DNA from 4 places in the Rahnella sp. RcJ3 genome. Region 2 is predicted to be linked to each of the others. Evidence: predicted binding sites of a transcription regulator. Region 2 holds the regulator's gene; each other region holds the start of a gene.

Region 1 (3,759 bases), on a different contig from region 2:
CCTGACTGATCACCCGGATATTCATGCCTTTTGCATGGGGTTCGGCGCGCAGCACGATGGCACTTCCCTCGCGGCCATAACGCACCGCATTAGCGACCAGATTACTCAGCGCACGTTGGAAAAGGATCGCATCCGCATGCAAGGTTCCCTCACCTTGCCCTTGAAGCGTCATTTCACGCTCTTCGGCCAGCCCTTCGAAATATTCCTGGATACGGGTAATTTCAGATGAAACATCAATACCGGTGATGGTCAGAACCGAGCGCGCATCGGAAGCGCGCGCCAGGAACAGAATGTTTTCCACCATACGTGAAATGCGTTCCAGCTCTTCTATATTGTTCGCCAGCAGCGTTTCGTATTCTTCCACTGTCCGGGGCTGATATAACGCCACCTGACAATGCCCCATCAGCGCCCCCACCGGGGTGCGGATTTCATGCGCCAGATCGGCGGAAAATTGTGTCAGCCGCTGATACCCCTCGGCGAGCCGGTCCAGCATGTCATTGAAAGAATAAATTAATTGCTGCAATTCCTGCGGCGCATTTTCCGAAGACAAACGCGTAGACAGACTGCCCGGATGGATCTGCGCCGCTTCATGCGCCATATTGCGCAGCGGCCGCAATCCGCGGCGGATCACCAGATAACCCAGTGCGGCAATCAGCAAATAAGCGAATAACACCGCGCCAATAATTTCCCAGCGGAAAGTCTGCAACAGACGCGACTCCTCGGTCATGAAATGCGCGCCGGTGATTTCAACTGTCCGCCCGTCCTGAATCTGTACCGCCGCACGGGCAAAGCGTACCGGCGTACCATCGGGTGCGGTGAGATGATGCACCGTATTCAGCGTCAGCGGCTGGCCGTCAGGCACCGCCGCTACCGGCGGCAATGCCAGCCGCGACGGATTGACGTTGATCAATAGCTTCTCACCGGACAGGCGAAACGTCAGGATATCGCGCTCGTTGCCAAGCATATTTTCAAACAGGCCGGGATTACGGCTGAGTTGCGACAGCGGGAATTCGTTGGCAAGCAGATGACGGAAATACTGCACACGCCCGCTGACCTGGTAATCCGCGCGGCGTACCAGTTCTTTATCCATCGAGTAATAGAGGTAGAAACCGACGGCACTGACCACCATCGAGGCGATCAGCGCGAAAAGTAAGGTGGCGCGAAGCGTCAGCGACATGGCGCGTTTCGGGAGGTGAGTCAATTGACGATCACTCATGTCGCACTTCGCACACGTAACCAATGCCACGCACGGTATGGATCAGTTTCACCTCAAAGCTGCGGTCAACCTTGGCACGCAGACGCTTAATGGCGACATCCACTACATTGGTATCACTGTCGAAATTCATGTCCCAGACCTGCGAGGCGATCATGGTGCGCGACAGAACCTCACCCTCGCGGCGCATCAGCAACTGCAGCAACATGAATTCCTTATTGGTCAGTGCGATGGTCTGATCCTGACGGGTCACGCGGCGGCGCAGCACATCAAGATTCAGATCCGCCACCGAATACGCATCCGGCTCACGGGCGGCCGGGCGGCGCAGCAAGGTGCGGATACGCAACACCAGTTCGGTGAAGGAGAACGGTTTGATGAGATAATCGTCAGCCCCCAGCTCCAGCCCGTGAATGCGATCCTGTACTTCATCGCGGGCGGTGAGAAACAGCACCGGCACGTCGCTCTTTTTGCGCAGGACTTCCATCACCTGCCAGCCGTTCAGCCCCGGCAGCATGACGTCGAGGATCACCGCGTCGTAACCCTCTTCCAGCGCCAGAAACAGGCCGTCGGCACCGTTGCGCGCCAGATCTACGCTGTAACCTGCTTCTGTCAGCCCTTTTTTCAGGTAATCGCCTGTACTGACATCGTCTTCAATCACCAGTATTCGCATTCAGGCCCTCAGCGCCGCATGACCATTCACCTAGAGAATGATTCACCCGAAAGTTTATCAGTTTCGTCAGACACCTTTGATGACAATTTTGTCATCAATTTGTCATCAGCCAATACCGGTTTATCGTCCACTCTTAAGAAAGTTATTCATCACTGGCAGGTTCAGTGATTCATCTAACAGAATGAAAAAACGCTGGAAAATGGAGAATTAATCATGAATGCACCAACACGTCTCGCTGGTCTGTTACTGGGTTCCCTGCTGATGTGCAGCGGGATGACATCGGCATTTGCCGCCGATAATGTGATTAAACCTACACGCGGAACCATTGACTCAGTTAATGACTCATCGGTACAAATCACCACACGTCAGGGCGAAAAACTCGACGTTAAGCTGACCGACCAGACCAAGATCAATGCCGTCACCAAAGGGCAAATCAGCGATATCAAAGCGGACAGCTTCATCGGGACGGCCGCCGTTCCGCAGGCTAATGGCACGCTGAAAGCACTGGAAGTGCACGTATTCGCCCCCAGCCTGCGCGGCAGCGGTGAAGGCTTCAATCCGTTTGAATCCGCCGATGGCAAAATCAATACCATGACCAACGGCACCGTCGGCAAGCTGGTGAACAGCAATGGCCGCACCCTGACCGTGAAATATCACGATGCCGAGAAAACGGTCATTGTGCCTGACGACGTACCGGTTGTACTGCTGGCGCCGGGCGACCGCAGCCTGCTGAAACCGGGCACTAAAATCGTATTGTTTGCCATAAAAGATGACAAAGGTGCACTGGTTGCCCGTGGTATTGCTGCCGGTAAAGACGGCATCGCGCCGCCGATGTAATCCGGCCGAACAACAGGAGATTAAGCGTGAAACCTCAGCTCTCATCGCCCCGGAAGCGCCGGATTCATTCCTGGCCGGTTCGCATTTGTCATTGGATCAATCTGCTGGCAATGATCGGCATGGTGATGAGCGGCTGGGGGATTTATAACGCCGACCCGCTTTTCGCTTTCACTTTCCCGCAGAACACCACCCTCGGCGGCTGGCTGGGTGGCAATATTGCCTGGCATCTGGCGGTAATGTGGCTGCTGGCGGCCAATGCCCTGTTCTATCTGCTGTGGGGCATTTTTAGCGGTCATTTCAGACGCGACTTTTTCCCCTTTTCGCCCCATACGGTCTGGCGCGATACCGTTCGCGCACTGACATTCAAACTCCCGCACAAACTGGGTCAGTACAACGCGGTGCAAAAACTGATGTACAGCGGTGTTCTGTTGCTGGGCGCGCTGCTGGTGCTGTCGGGTTTGTCGATCTGGAAACCCGCGCAGTTCAGCGGTCTGGTCTGGTTGTTTGGCGGTTTTGATATCGCCCGTTATGTGCATTTCTTTGCGATGAGCGGCGTACTGCTGTTCGTCATTATTCACGTACTGATGGTTCTGCTGGTGCCGAAAACCTTCGTGGCGATGCTGACCGGCGGCAAAAAAATTAGCACGGAGGACCGAGCCGATGAGTGATAAAACACAGCGGCCAAAAATTATTCTTGAACCCGATCAGCGCAAACAACTGGTTAATATTCAACGCCGTATGTTATTGCGCTCCGGCCTTACGCTGGGCGCGGTTTCGATGCTTACCGGCTGTAATCTGCAGGACGGCGATCAGGTCGATAAAGTGCTGTGGGCGATGTCCCGCTGGAACGACCGGGTACAAAGCTGGCTGTTCAGCGGCCAGAAACTGGCGCAAACCTATCGCGCCGATCAAATCACCACGCCGTTTCGTTTCAATGCGTATTACCCCGAATACAACGTGCCGGAAATCGACATCCCCAATTACCGGCTGGAAGTCTCCGGTTTGGTGCAAAAGAAAGCGCCGTGGACACTGGAACAAT
Region 2 (3,759 bases):
CGGGCTTTATCGACGCGGTAGAAACGTTCGGTCAGGCGCGGCAGGTGCTGCGGCGCAATGCCCGGTCCGTTGTCGCTGATCTGGAACTGTGCGCCATGCGGCGTTTGTTGCCAGCTGACTTCAATCCGTGTCCCCGCTGGCGTGTGGTTAACCGCGTTATACACCAGGTTCGACACCGCGCTGCGCAGTTGATCTTCATTACCAAAGACCTTCAGCTTGTCGTTTACGCGAAACACCACTTCATGCCTGCCGTTGCTTAACGTTTGCACTTCACGTTCGAGCATGCCGAGCATCACCGGAATATCGACTTTCTCGTGCAAATCAATATTCGCTGAGGCTTCGATTTTCGACAGCGTCAGCAGCTGCTTCACCAGCCCGTCCATGCGCCGCGTCTGTTCCTGCATGGTATCCAGCGCTTTAGTGCGGAAAGGCTCTTCCAGCTTGGCGTCTTCCATCATTTCCAGATACCCCTGCAATACCGTCAATGGGGTTCTCAGTTCATGACTGACGTTAGCGAAGAAGTTACGCCGTGCGCCTTCAAGCTGACGCATCTGGGTCACGTCGCGTGCCACCATCAGCAGTTGTCCTTCGGAATAAGGCATGACGCGAAACTCGACATAATGCTCATTATTGAGTTGTAAATTCAGCGCCCGGCTGAAATCGCGGGTCTGGATCCACAGCCGGAATTCCGGATAACGCAGCAGGTTGAAGATATGTTGCCCGTTATCTTCCGGCCAGCGGAAACCGAGCAAATCCTGCGCCAGTCCGTTACACCAGAAAATATTGCCATCTTCAGTGGTCAGCACCACGGCATCCGGCAGCGATTCGGCACCGCTGCGAAAACGTTTGATGAGCTGACCTAATTCCCGACGGCGACGCCGGTTGCGTATCTGCATCTGGTTCAGCCCGTAAAACAGCGGCTCCCAGCTCCAGCGCCCATTCGGTGGCGTAATGCTGCGGTCGAGCCACAGCCAGTGAGAGAGTTTAAGCTGGTTGTAATAATTCCAGCCCAGTGCCGCCATCAGCGACACCAGGAGGAGCCAGCCGAAATGGCCGACGAAGATACCGAGAATTAACGCTGGCAGGCAAAAGAGAAACAATTCACCCGCCAGTCGTTTCCATGACAAACGTTCTAGCACACAGATTCTCCGCTGTGAGGGCTCAATAACGCGTTGAAAAACGGTATCCGGTACCACGAACAGTCTGGATCATTCTGTCATGTCCACTGGTTTCCAGCGCCTTACGTAAACGACGAATATGCACGTCAACCGTGCGATCTTCCACATAAACGTTAGTGCCCCAGACGTTATTGAGCAACTGTTCGCGGCTGTATACACGTTCGGAATGGGTCATAAAGAAGTGTAATAACTTAAATTCGGTCGGCCCCATATCGAGCGCCTGCTCGTTGGCCATTACCCGGTGAGACGACGGATCCAGGCTTAACCCCTGCATGTCGATCACTTCTTCCACCGCCATTGGCGAGATGCGACGCATCACGGCTTTAATGCGGGCAACCAGTTCTTTCGGAGAAAACGGTTTAGTGATGTAATCATCGGCACCCACTTCAAGGCCGCGCACCCGATCTTCTTCTTCACCGCGTGCGGTCAGCATCATCACCGGAATTTCGCGGGTCAGTGCCTCACGTTTAAGATGCTTAATAAACTGAATACCGGAACCGCCAGGTAACATCCAGTCAAGCAGGATCAGTTCAGGGTAAGGTTCAACAAGCTGCCCAATCGCTGAATCAAAATCCTCAGCTTCTACGGCCTGATAGCCATTTTGTTCCAGTACAAAACACACCATTTCACGGATTGGAGCTTCGTCTTCAACCACCAATATACGTCTAGCCATCGTAGGTCCTGCCAATAGGTTAGCGATCTTTTATTTGATTGCGGGCGCCATTATGCGTCAGTTTTGTGACAGATTTATGAATGAAAAGAATGGTTCATTACAGTCAACTATGACAGATAATTTTCGGCCATCTTGCTGAAATTGGTCTGATTTATCGGGGACAGCTTCCCCTGCCGACGTTTATACTTTACCTCATTGTCGTCATCCAGGGTTCATACGGGAGTCTCATGCGCCTGATCCACACGTCAGACTGGCACCTCGGCCAGTACTTTTTCACTAAAAGCCGTGCAGCCGAACATCAGGCATTTTTGCGCTGGCTGACCGGTCAGGTGCAGCAACATCAGGTCGACGCCGTGATTGTCGCGGGCGATATTTTCGACACGGGATCCCCACCCAGTTATGCCCGCGAATTGTATAACCGCTTCGTGGTGGAATTACAGCAAACCGGCTGCCAGCTGGTGGTGCTGGCTGGTAACCACGATTCTGTCGCCACGCTCAATGAATCGCGCGAGCTCCTTTCCTGCCTGAATACGCGGGTGATTGCCACCGTCGGTGAAAACCTTTCTGAACAGATTTTAGTGCTCAGTCAGCGTGACGGGAAACCCGGTGCGATACTGTGCGCTATCCCGTTTTTACGCCCGCGTGATCTGCTCGCCAGCCAGGCGGGACAGTCCGGCAGCGACAAGCAACTGGCATTGCAGGAAGCCATCGCCGCGCATTATGACGCGCTCTGGCAGGCTGCGCAGGCCAGACGTGACGAACTGGGCATGCCGCTGCCTATTATTGCGACCGGCCATCTGACGACTGTCGGCGTCAGTACCTCTGATTCCGTGCGCGACATCTATATAGGTACGCTCGATGCGTTTCCGGCGCAGGCCTTTCCGCCGGTCGATTATGTGGCACTGGGTCATATTCACCGTGCACAATGCGTCGCCAAAACCGAACATATCCGTTACAGCGGCTCGCCGATTGCCCTGAGTTTTGACGAACTGAGCAAAGCTAAAAGTGTGTACTTACTTGATTTTGATGGTGCGACGCTCAACGCCATCGACACACTGGAAATCCCGGTTTTCCAGCCGATGCAGATAATCAAAGGCTCGCTGGTGGAGATTGAACAACAACTGGCACAGTTCGAAGGCGGTGATCCGGCCAAACCGGTGTGGCTCGATATTGAAGTCTCCACCCAGGATTATCTCAGCGACATCCAGCGACGCATTCAGGCGCTGACGGAAGATCTGCCGGTAGAAGTCGTGCTGTTACGCCGCAGCAAAGAACAGCGCATCAACAGTATTGAGCAGCAGGAAAAAGAAACCCTCAGCGAACTGAGCGTCAGCGACGTGTTTGAACGACGACTGGCGCTGGAACCGGCCCCTGACGAGCCGCGTCAGGCTCGGATGCGCACGTTGTTTGCGCAGGTGGTTGAACAGGTTACCAACGGTCAGAACGCGGAGGACAGCGCACAATGAAAATTCTCAGCCTGCGTTTAAAAAACCTGAACTCGCTGGAAGGCGAATGGAAAATTGATTTCACCGCCGAGCCGTTTGCCAGCAACGGATTATTCGCCATCACCGGTCCGACCGGTGCGGGGAAAACCACCCTGCTCGATGCCATTTGTCTGGCGCTTTATCATCAGACGCCACGGCTGAACATTACACCAAGCCAGAATGAACTGATGACCCGCCACACCGCAGAATCGCTGGCCGAGGTGGAGTTTGAAGTCAAAGGTGTGGGTTACCGCGCTTTCTGGAGCCAGCGCCGCGCCAAAAATTCCCCTGACGGCAATCTGCAGGCACCGAAAGTCGAGCTGGCGTTACTGGCCGACGGCAAAATTCTGGCGGATAAAGTGCGCGATAAACTCGATGCCATCGCCACACTGACCGGGCTGGATTTCGGTCGTTTCACCAAATC
Region 3 (3,759 bases), on a different contig from region 2:
ACTGGTCGGCGAATTCAACCTCAGCAACGCCACGGCTCAGCATCAGTCCCTGGCAAAACCGGCGCAGGCACTTGCCGCCCTTCCACGCAAGGAAAAGCCGGGGGCACTCTCAGCCAATGAGGCCGACTGGCAAAGCTTCTGATCAGGCTTTTACCGTCGTCTTATTACCGGGAGAACGTCATTATGGAAAATCTTCAGGAGCATACCGGCCATCTGGAAAAACACAGGGCGCTGGTAGAGAGCTTCGAACAGATGGCGGCGCTGGTGAATCAGCTTGCTACGGGAGAATACCGGTCGCTGGATTTGTACATTAATAACTGCCGCCATTTTCGCGATCGCAGTCTGGAAGTTCAGGCGGTGCTGGCAGATAAGCGTTTTGAAACATACCTGATGCGCAATGATATTACGCTGTATTACAGCATTCACAGCGTAAATATGGCCTTCGGCATGATGACCAACATGCTGGAAAATTTGAAAGGTTTTTTGTCCTGAGAATGTGTTACCGGGGATACGGTAACGCGGCACGGGGTATTTTTTAATCTTTCCCCTGAAGGATCACTTGCTCCTTCAGGGGGATTTTTAATTCACCGCGCAGACAGCACGTCCTGATGGCGGGTACGGGATGAAGAGTGTTAACTGCCACGAACAGCCACCAGATCCTGCGCACATGCCCACGCCGAGCTCCATGCCCACTGGAAATTGTATCCGCCCAGCCAGCCGGTCACATCCACCACTTCGCCGATGAAATACAGGCCGGGGACTTTCGCTGCCGCCATCGTTTTTGAAGATAATTCTTTGGTATCGACGCCGCCGAGTGTGACTTCCGCCGTGCGGTAACCTTCGGTGCCGTTCGGCTGTACCTGCCAGTTTTGCAGTTGCTCAACCAGTTCGGCCTGCTGAGGCACGTTCAGCTGTTTCAGTGTCACGTCCGGCAACTGCCCCAGCGTTTGCAGGCATTCGACCAGACGCTTCGGCAGTTGCATCGCCAGCGTGTTTTTCAGACTCTGATTTGGGTGTTCCTGACGCTGTGCATTCAGAAACGCCGCCAGATCGACATCAGGAAGTAAGTTAACGCTCACAAACTCGCCAGGCTGCCAGTAACTGGAAAGCTGTAAAACGGCCGGGCCGGACATGCCACGATGGGTAAAAAGAATGCTTTCACGGAAGACAGTGCCGTCTTCAGCAGTAAGCACCGCCGGGACTGACACCCCGGAAAGCGTCTGCAAGTGATCGAGCAGCGGCTTGTGCAGGGTAAATGGCACCAGACCGGCGCGGGTCGGCAGTACTTTCAGGCCAAACTGTTCCGCCAGACGGTAACCGAAGGGTGTCGCGCCCAGCCCTGGCATGGAAAGCCCGCCGCTGGCAATAACAAGTGAGTGAGTGCTTACAGTTGAGCCATTCACTTTGATAACAAAGCCATTTTCGGTTTTCTGCACGTCGGAAATCTCGCTGCGCAAGCGCACATCGACATTGCCCTGCTCGCATTCTTTATCGAGCATGGTGACGATTTGCTGCGCCGAGTCGTCGCAGAATAGCTGCCCGAGCGTTTTCTCGTGCCAGGCGATGCCGTAACGGTTGACCATATCGATGAAATCCCACTGGGTGTAACGCGCCAGCGCGGATTTACAGAAATGCGGGTTTTCGGAAAGATAGGCAGCGGGTTCGGCATAAAGGTTGGTGAAATTGCAGCGTCCGCCGCCTGACATCAGAATTTTTCGCCCGGTTTTTTTGCCGTTATCCAGCAGCAGAACACGGCAGCCACCCTGTCCGGCCTGTGCTGCGCAGAACATGCCTGCCGCACCTGCACCAATGACTACCACATCAACCTGTTCCACTTTTGGCCTCTCTTTTCCGGAAATTCAACTACGTTTTAGATAAGGTTTGCCCTGTTAACCAGGGCTTTGAGTCGCGGATTGTAAGGGACGGAGGGCTGTTAAACCAGCCAGACAGACTGCTTGCCGGACGTCGTAAGTAAATGTTTCTGCGTTCAAAGGAGGAATAACATATTGATAGATAAATACTTAATTGAAATAAAGCCAAACATTGAACTGTTTTTAGTCAAAAAAATGTCATATTTTCCTTTTCCCGTCCCCCTGTTCTCGCAGATAATGCGCGGCGTTCATGACCACTAACTGGCGTAACAATTATGCTGCATCTATTTGCCGGATTGGATATTCATACCGGTTCGTTATTGATTCTCGCGTTACTGTTTGTTCTGTTCTATGAAGCCATTAACGGTTTTCATGATACGGCCAACGCAGTGGCAACCGTCATCTATACCCGGGCAATGCGTTCGCAATTAGCGGTCGTGATGGCAGGGGTATTTAACTTCTTTGGCGTCCTGCTCGGTGGTTTGAGTGTGGCCTATGCCATCGTTCATTTACTGCCAACCGATTTGCTGCTCAATGTGGGTTCTGCTCATGGCCTTGCCATGGTGTTCTCTATGTTACTGGCCGCGATCATCTGGAACCTCGGTACCTGGTATTTCGGCCTGCCGGCGTCCAGCTCCCACACCCTTATCGGCGCCATCATTGGCGTAGGGCTGACCAATGCATTAATGACTCACACTTCCGTGGTCGATGCGTTAAACATCCCTAAAATGATTGGTATTTTTGCTTCGCTGATTATCTCTCCGCTGGTCGGGATGATTATCGCCGGTACCATGATTTTCCTGCTGCGCCGTTACTGGAGTGGCAATAAGAAACATGCCCGTATCCACCTGACACCGGCGGAACGTGAGAAGAAAGACGGCAAGAAAAAGCCGCCATTCTGGACACGTACAGGTCTGATTCTGTCGGCTATCGGCGTGAGTTTCTCTCACGGCGCTAACGATGGTCAGAAGGGTATCGGTCTGATCATGCTGGTGCTGATTGGCGTGGCGCCAGCCGGTTTTGTGGTGAATATGAACGCGACCGGTTACGACATTACCCGTACCCGCGACGCCGTGACACACCTCGGCCAGTATTATCAGCAACATGTTGATGCCGTGCCGCACGTGGTTGCACAGACGCCAATAGTGCCGGCACCGGACGTCAATATCGCACCGACCGATGAGCCTAAAGTGTTCCACTGCGACAGCAGCCACGCACTTGACGCTATCGGCCGCGCGCAAACCCTGCTGACCAATCTTCAGTCTTACAGCGACCTGGCACCGGAAGAACGCAGCCATATGCGTCGCCTGCTGATGTGTGTTTCTGATACTGCGGATAAAGTGGCCAAGCTGCCGGAAACCTCTCCTGCAGACAAACGCTTCCTCGGCGAGCTGAAAACAGACATTCTGCAAACCGTTGAATACGCGCCTATCTGGATCATTATCGCTGTGGCACTGGCACTGGCGCTGGGTACGATGATTGGCTGGAAACGTGTCGCAACCACTATCGGTGAGAAGATTGGTAAGAAAGGCATGACTTACGCACAGGGTCTGTCTGCACAGCTCACGGCGGCGGTCTCCATCGGCGTAGCCAGCTATACCGGCATGCCGGTATCCACCACGCACGTGCTGTCTTCTGCGGTCGCAGGAACCATGATTGTCGATGGTGGCGGTGTGCAGTCGAAAACCGTGAAAAACATCGCGATGGCGTGGGTCTTAACCCTGCCTGTGTCGATTGTGCTTTCCGGTGTCCTGTACTGGATTGCACTGAAGCTGATCTGATGATTGTCTGACCGGCATGAAATAAAAAGGCGACCTTGCTCAGCAGGTCGCCTTTTTTGTTTCCTTTTTCACGCATCCTCCCTCGCGTTTCTTTCCGTTTCTAATAC
Region 4 (3,759 bases), on a different contig from region 2:
GCAGCCATTTTAACACCGCGTTTGCACTGGCATTAACGCTTGATTATGCGCGCTGCGTTAAGCATCACAAACTGGCAGAACTGATCGAAGAAACGGCGCTGTGCTGGCATCTGGAAGATGTGCATTGTCAGGCGTGGGAACCAGGCGGTGATGAATTCCTGTCACCCTCCCTGATGGAGGCTGAACTGATGCGGCGCGTTCTGCCGGGCGAAGCATTTGTGACCTGGTTTGGCCGTTTCCTGCCGGATCTGGCTCACAGTCAGCCTGCCACGCTTTTCACCCCCGCCACGGTCACTGACCGCAGTGACGGTAAAATTGGCCATCTGGACGGACTGAATCTCAGCCGCGCCTGGTGTCAGCGTTCGCTGGCCTCTGCGCTGCCAGCGGACGATCCGCGTGCGGCCTTGCTGCGCCAGACGGCAGAAGCCCATCTGCACAGCGCGCTGAACCATCTTGACAGCACCTACATGGGCGAACACTGGCTGGCGACCTTTGCCCTGTTGGCACTCGAAGCCTGACAGTCCTCTTCCTCTGTTCAGCCGCAGGGTTATCGTGAAATCGTTAGCGAATAATCCCGCGCGCTGAATCAAGGAAAAATGCATTGAAGTGGCACAGTAACGGATATTCCGCGCTGAGCTGCTCAATTTCCCCCTTCACCCGTTCCACCGATTCCGGCTGGTGATAAAGCAAATCGTACAGATAGCGGATGACATTTTGCTGCGCTTTGCCGGCCCGGCAAAATTCCGTTGCCTGCTCGTTTATCCCTTTCGGCACCGCGCGATTTCCCCCCGCTATCACAAAAGGCGGCACGTCCTGCACCACACAGGTATTAGCAAGGAGATGGACGCCCGTGCCAATAATACAAAACTGATGCACCGCGCTCAGGGCATCAATCCGGGCATCACTGCCTAATGAAACATGCCCCGCCAGAGCACTGTGTTCGCCGATAAACGTGGCATTTCCTATCTGACAGTCATGGCCGACATGCACGCCCCCTTCAAACACATTCAGGTGCCCGATCCGGGTCATACCACCGCCCTGCACGGTGCCGCGATGCAGTGTCACGTGGCGGCCAATGCGGTTTCCATTGCCGATTTCCAGCCCGGTGGGTTCTCCGGCGTATTTCAAATCCTGGCTGATCTCGCCAATGGATGAGCCCATGCCAATCTGGTTATCCGTGCCAATTTTGGTATTGCCGTTGATAACGACATGAGAAGAAATGTGTGTTCCTTCGCCGATTTGCACACCGGCGGAAATAAAGCAGAAAGGCCCGATAACCACTCGCGGGCCGATAATGACACCTGGCTCTATGATACTGCTGGCCGCAATTGTGGCCGAAGATGAAATCAACACGAACATCCTTCTGACAGCCAGCAGGCAGTCAGTAGTGAATTAAACCGGACAGGCATAATCAGGGAAAGATCAAAATGAGCGGAGGGAAACGCACTCAGAGAGGTTTAAACAAGGGGAGTGTTTCGTTGAACATCCGCATCGCTACACGGCACAGCATAAGGCTTCAGGATCGAAAAGGCGGTCTCTTATATTTTTTTTATTTTCTGAACCTTTTCGGAAACGCTGCATAATGAAAATTATATGACAGGTAGATTAAGGCTTTCTTAAGCTTGGATGAATATTCTATTGGATATTCATTTCTATACGTTATGTTTCCTTCACATCAACGCTGCTACCACCACCCTGTTGGGAGTTTTCATTGCGCTCTATATTTCCGAAGATTAGCTACTTTACGCTGACTTTACTGCTGACCCTGTATTTTACCTTTATCGTTAATCTGCCGATTTTGCTGCATTTTTATCACATCTTACATGCACTGCCCGCGTACAACCTGGCTTTTGCCCTGAGCATTCCGGTTGCGCTGTTTGCCGCACTGAACTTTGTGTTCACCCCTTTCAGCTTTCGTCCATTGCTTAAGCCGTTCTTTATTATCGTGCTGCCGGTCAGTGCCCTCGCCAGTTTTGCGATGATGACCTTCCAGGTCGTATTTGATCGCGGCATGATCGAAAATATTCTCGAGACGCAATCGGCTGAAGCGTCGTCTTACCTGAATCTGAAAGTGATACTGTGGTTTGTCTTCACCGGCGTTTTGCCCGCTATTTTGCTTTTCCTGACACCGGTCAGCTATGAAAAAACGCCGTTACGCCGTCTCGGTGTCCGTCTGGTGTCGATGGTGATTTCATTGCTGGTGGTTGCCTCCATTGCCGGGATTTTTTACAAAGATTACGCCTCTGTGGGCCGTAACAACCGCACCCTGAATCTGGAAATTGTGCCGACAAACTACCTCTACAGCGCGTTCCAGTACATCAATCACCGTTACTTCACGCCGAAAATGCCGTTCCAGACTATTGGCAACGATGCAAAACTGGTGCAGCAACCGGGGCAGAAACCAAATCTGGTGTTCCTGGTGATTGGGGAAACCGCGCGGGCGCAAAATCAGTCATCTGAGGGTTACGCCAAACCGACTAATCAGTACACACAGGCTATTCCTGACGTGGTGTTCTTTAATAAAATGACGTCATGCGGCACGGCAACGGCGATTTCTGTGCCGTGCATGTTCTCGAATATGAAGCGCACCCGCTACGACGCCAACCGCGCCCGTAACAGTGAAGGCTTGCTGGATATCCTGCATAAAGCCGGTGTTTCGGTGTTCTGGAAAGACAATGATGAAGGCTGCAAAGGCGTATGCGACCGTGTGCCGAATATCACCATCGATACAAAAAAAGACGGTAAATACTGTGATGGCGATACCTGCTACGACATGGCGCTGATGCAGAATATCGATGACGACATCAAACCTGACGGCAAAAATACGCTGATTGGCTTACATCTGATCGGCAGCCACGGCCCGACGTACTACAAACGCTATCCGCAGGAATTCCGTAAGTTTATGCCTGACTGCCCGCGCAGCGATATTGAAAACTGTTCTCAGGAACAACTGGTGAATACCTACGATAATACCCTGCTTTACACGGATTACACGGTGTCGCAGGTGATTGAGAAGGCGAAGCAGTATCAGGATAAGTACAACGTGGCCGTGATTTATCTTTCTGACCATGGCGAATCGCTGGGTGAAAATGGCCTGTATTTGCACGGCACGCCTTACAGCGTGGCACCGGCGCAACAGACACACGTGCCGATGCTGTTCTGGTTATCCAGCGGTTATGTGAAAGCGCAGGGAATTGATCTGCAATGCCTGAAATCGTATGCCGTGAACAAAGACGTTTCACAGGATAACCTGTTCCACACCGTGCTGAGCGCGATGGACGTGCAAACCTCGGAACGTGATCCGCAACTGGATATTCTGGCAGCCTGTCGTACATCACAAAGGTAATCACGCCCCTGTTGAAACGGTTTGCTGCCAGAACGTTATGGCAGCAAACCGCACTCCGTCAGAATGCTTTTTGCCAGCGTGCTGACCGTTTTATCAAACCGCTCAGATTCATTATCCATCACCATATACAAAGCCGTTTGCCGCACCGTTCTGGCTGATAATTCCAGTCGGCGGAGCAAACCGCTCTCCAGCGCTTTTTCCACACTTTCCAGCGGCAGCCAGCCGTACCCCACGCCCACCGCAATGGCTTCCATCGCGGCCCCGACGGTGGTGAATGTCCAGCTGGCAACAGGGCCGGATGACACATTTTCTGCACGCGGCGCGTGCCGGTCGGCCACGCTAATCAGCGGAAAACGCGCCAGATCCTGCGCAGTCAGCGGAACGGTGAGGCTCATCAGCGGATGATCGCTTTT

Evidence for each region. The regulator PhoB, encoded in region 2, activates phosphate uptake and scavenging genes when phosphate is short. The targets are predictions, from matches to a motif close to CTGTCATAAAACTGNCNNAT.
Region 1: the regulator PhoB is predicted to act here: its motif matches at 1,972-1,991, upstream of DXU84_RS06265 (heavy metal response regulator transcription factor).
Region 3: the regulator PhoB is predicted to act here: its motif matches at 2,056-2,075, upstream of pitA (inorganic phosphate transporter PitA).
Region 4: the regulator PhoB is predicted to act here: its motif matches at 1,581-1,600, upstream of DXU84_RS12265 (phosphoethanolamine transferase).

What each region holds. Positions count from the first base shown of each region.
Region 1 covers NZ_QSNX01000003.1:326,204-329,962, forward strand. The annotation lists gene DXU84_RS06260 (heavy metal sensor histidine kinase) at 1-1,216, opposite strand, end outside; gene DXU84_RS06265 (heavy metal response regulator transcription factor) at 1,209-1,883, opposite strand; gene DXU84_RS06270 (hypothetical protein) at 2,097-2,720, shown strand; gene DXU84_RS06275 (cytochrome b/b6 domain-containing protein) at 2,747-3,388, shown strand; gene DXU84_RS06280 (molybdopterin-dependent oxidoreductase) at 3,381-3,759, shown strand, end outside.
Region 2 covers NZ_QSNX01000001.1:59,581-63,339, reverse strand. The annotation lists gene phoR (phosphate regulon sensor histidine kinase PhoR) at 1-1,139, opposite strand, end outside; gene phoB (phosphate response regulator transcription factor PhoB) at 1,162-1,851, opposite strand; gene sbcD (exonuclease subunit SbcD) at 2,079-3,317, shown strand; gene sbcC (exonuclease subunit SbcC) at 3,314-3,759, shown strand, end outside.
Region 3 covers NZ_QSNX01000024.1:11,060-14,818, forward strand. The annotation lists gene DXU84_RS21950 (methyl-accepting chemotaxis protein) at 1-142, shown strand, start outside; gene DXU84_RS21955 (hypothetical protein) at 184-492, shown strand; gene DXU84_RS21960 (NAD(P)/FAD-dependent oxidoreductase) at 633-1,835, opposite strand; gene pitA (inorganic phosphate transporter PitA) at 2,147-3,652, shown strand; gene uspB (universal stress protein UspB) at 3,753-3,759, opposite strand, start outside.
Region 4 covers NZ_QSNX01000008.1:69,342-73,100, forward strand. The annotation lists gene DXU84_RS12255 (DUF2891 domain-containing protein) at 1-518, shown strand, start outside; gene lpxA (acyl-ACP--UDP-N-acetylglucosamine O-acyltransferase) at 562-1,350, opposite strand; gene DXU84_RS12265 (phosphoethanolamine transferase) at 1,712-3,346, shown strand; gene DXU84_RS12270 (LysR family transcriptional regulator) at 3,382-3,759, opposite strand, start outside.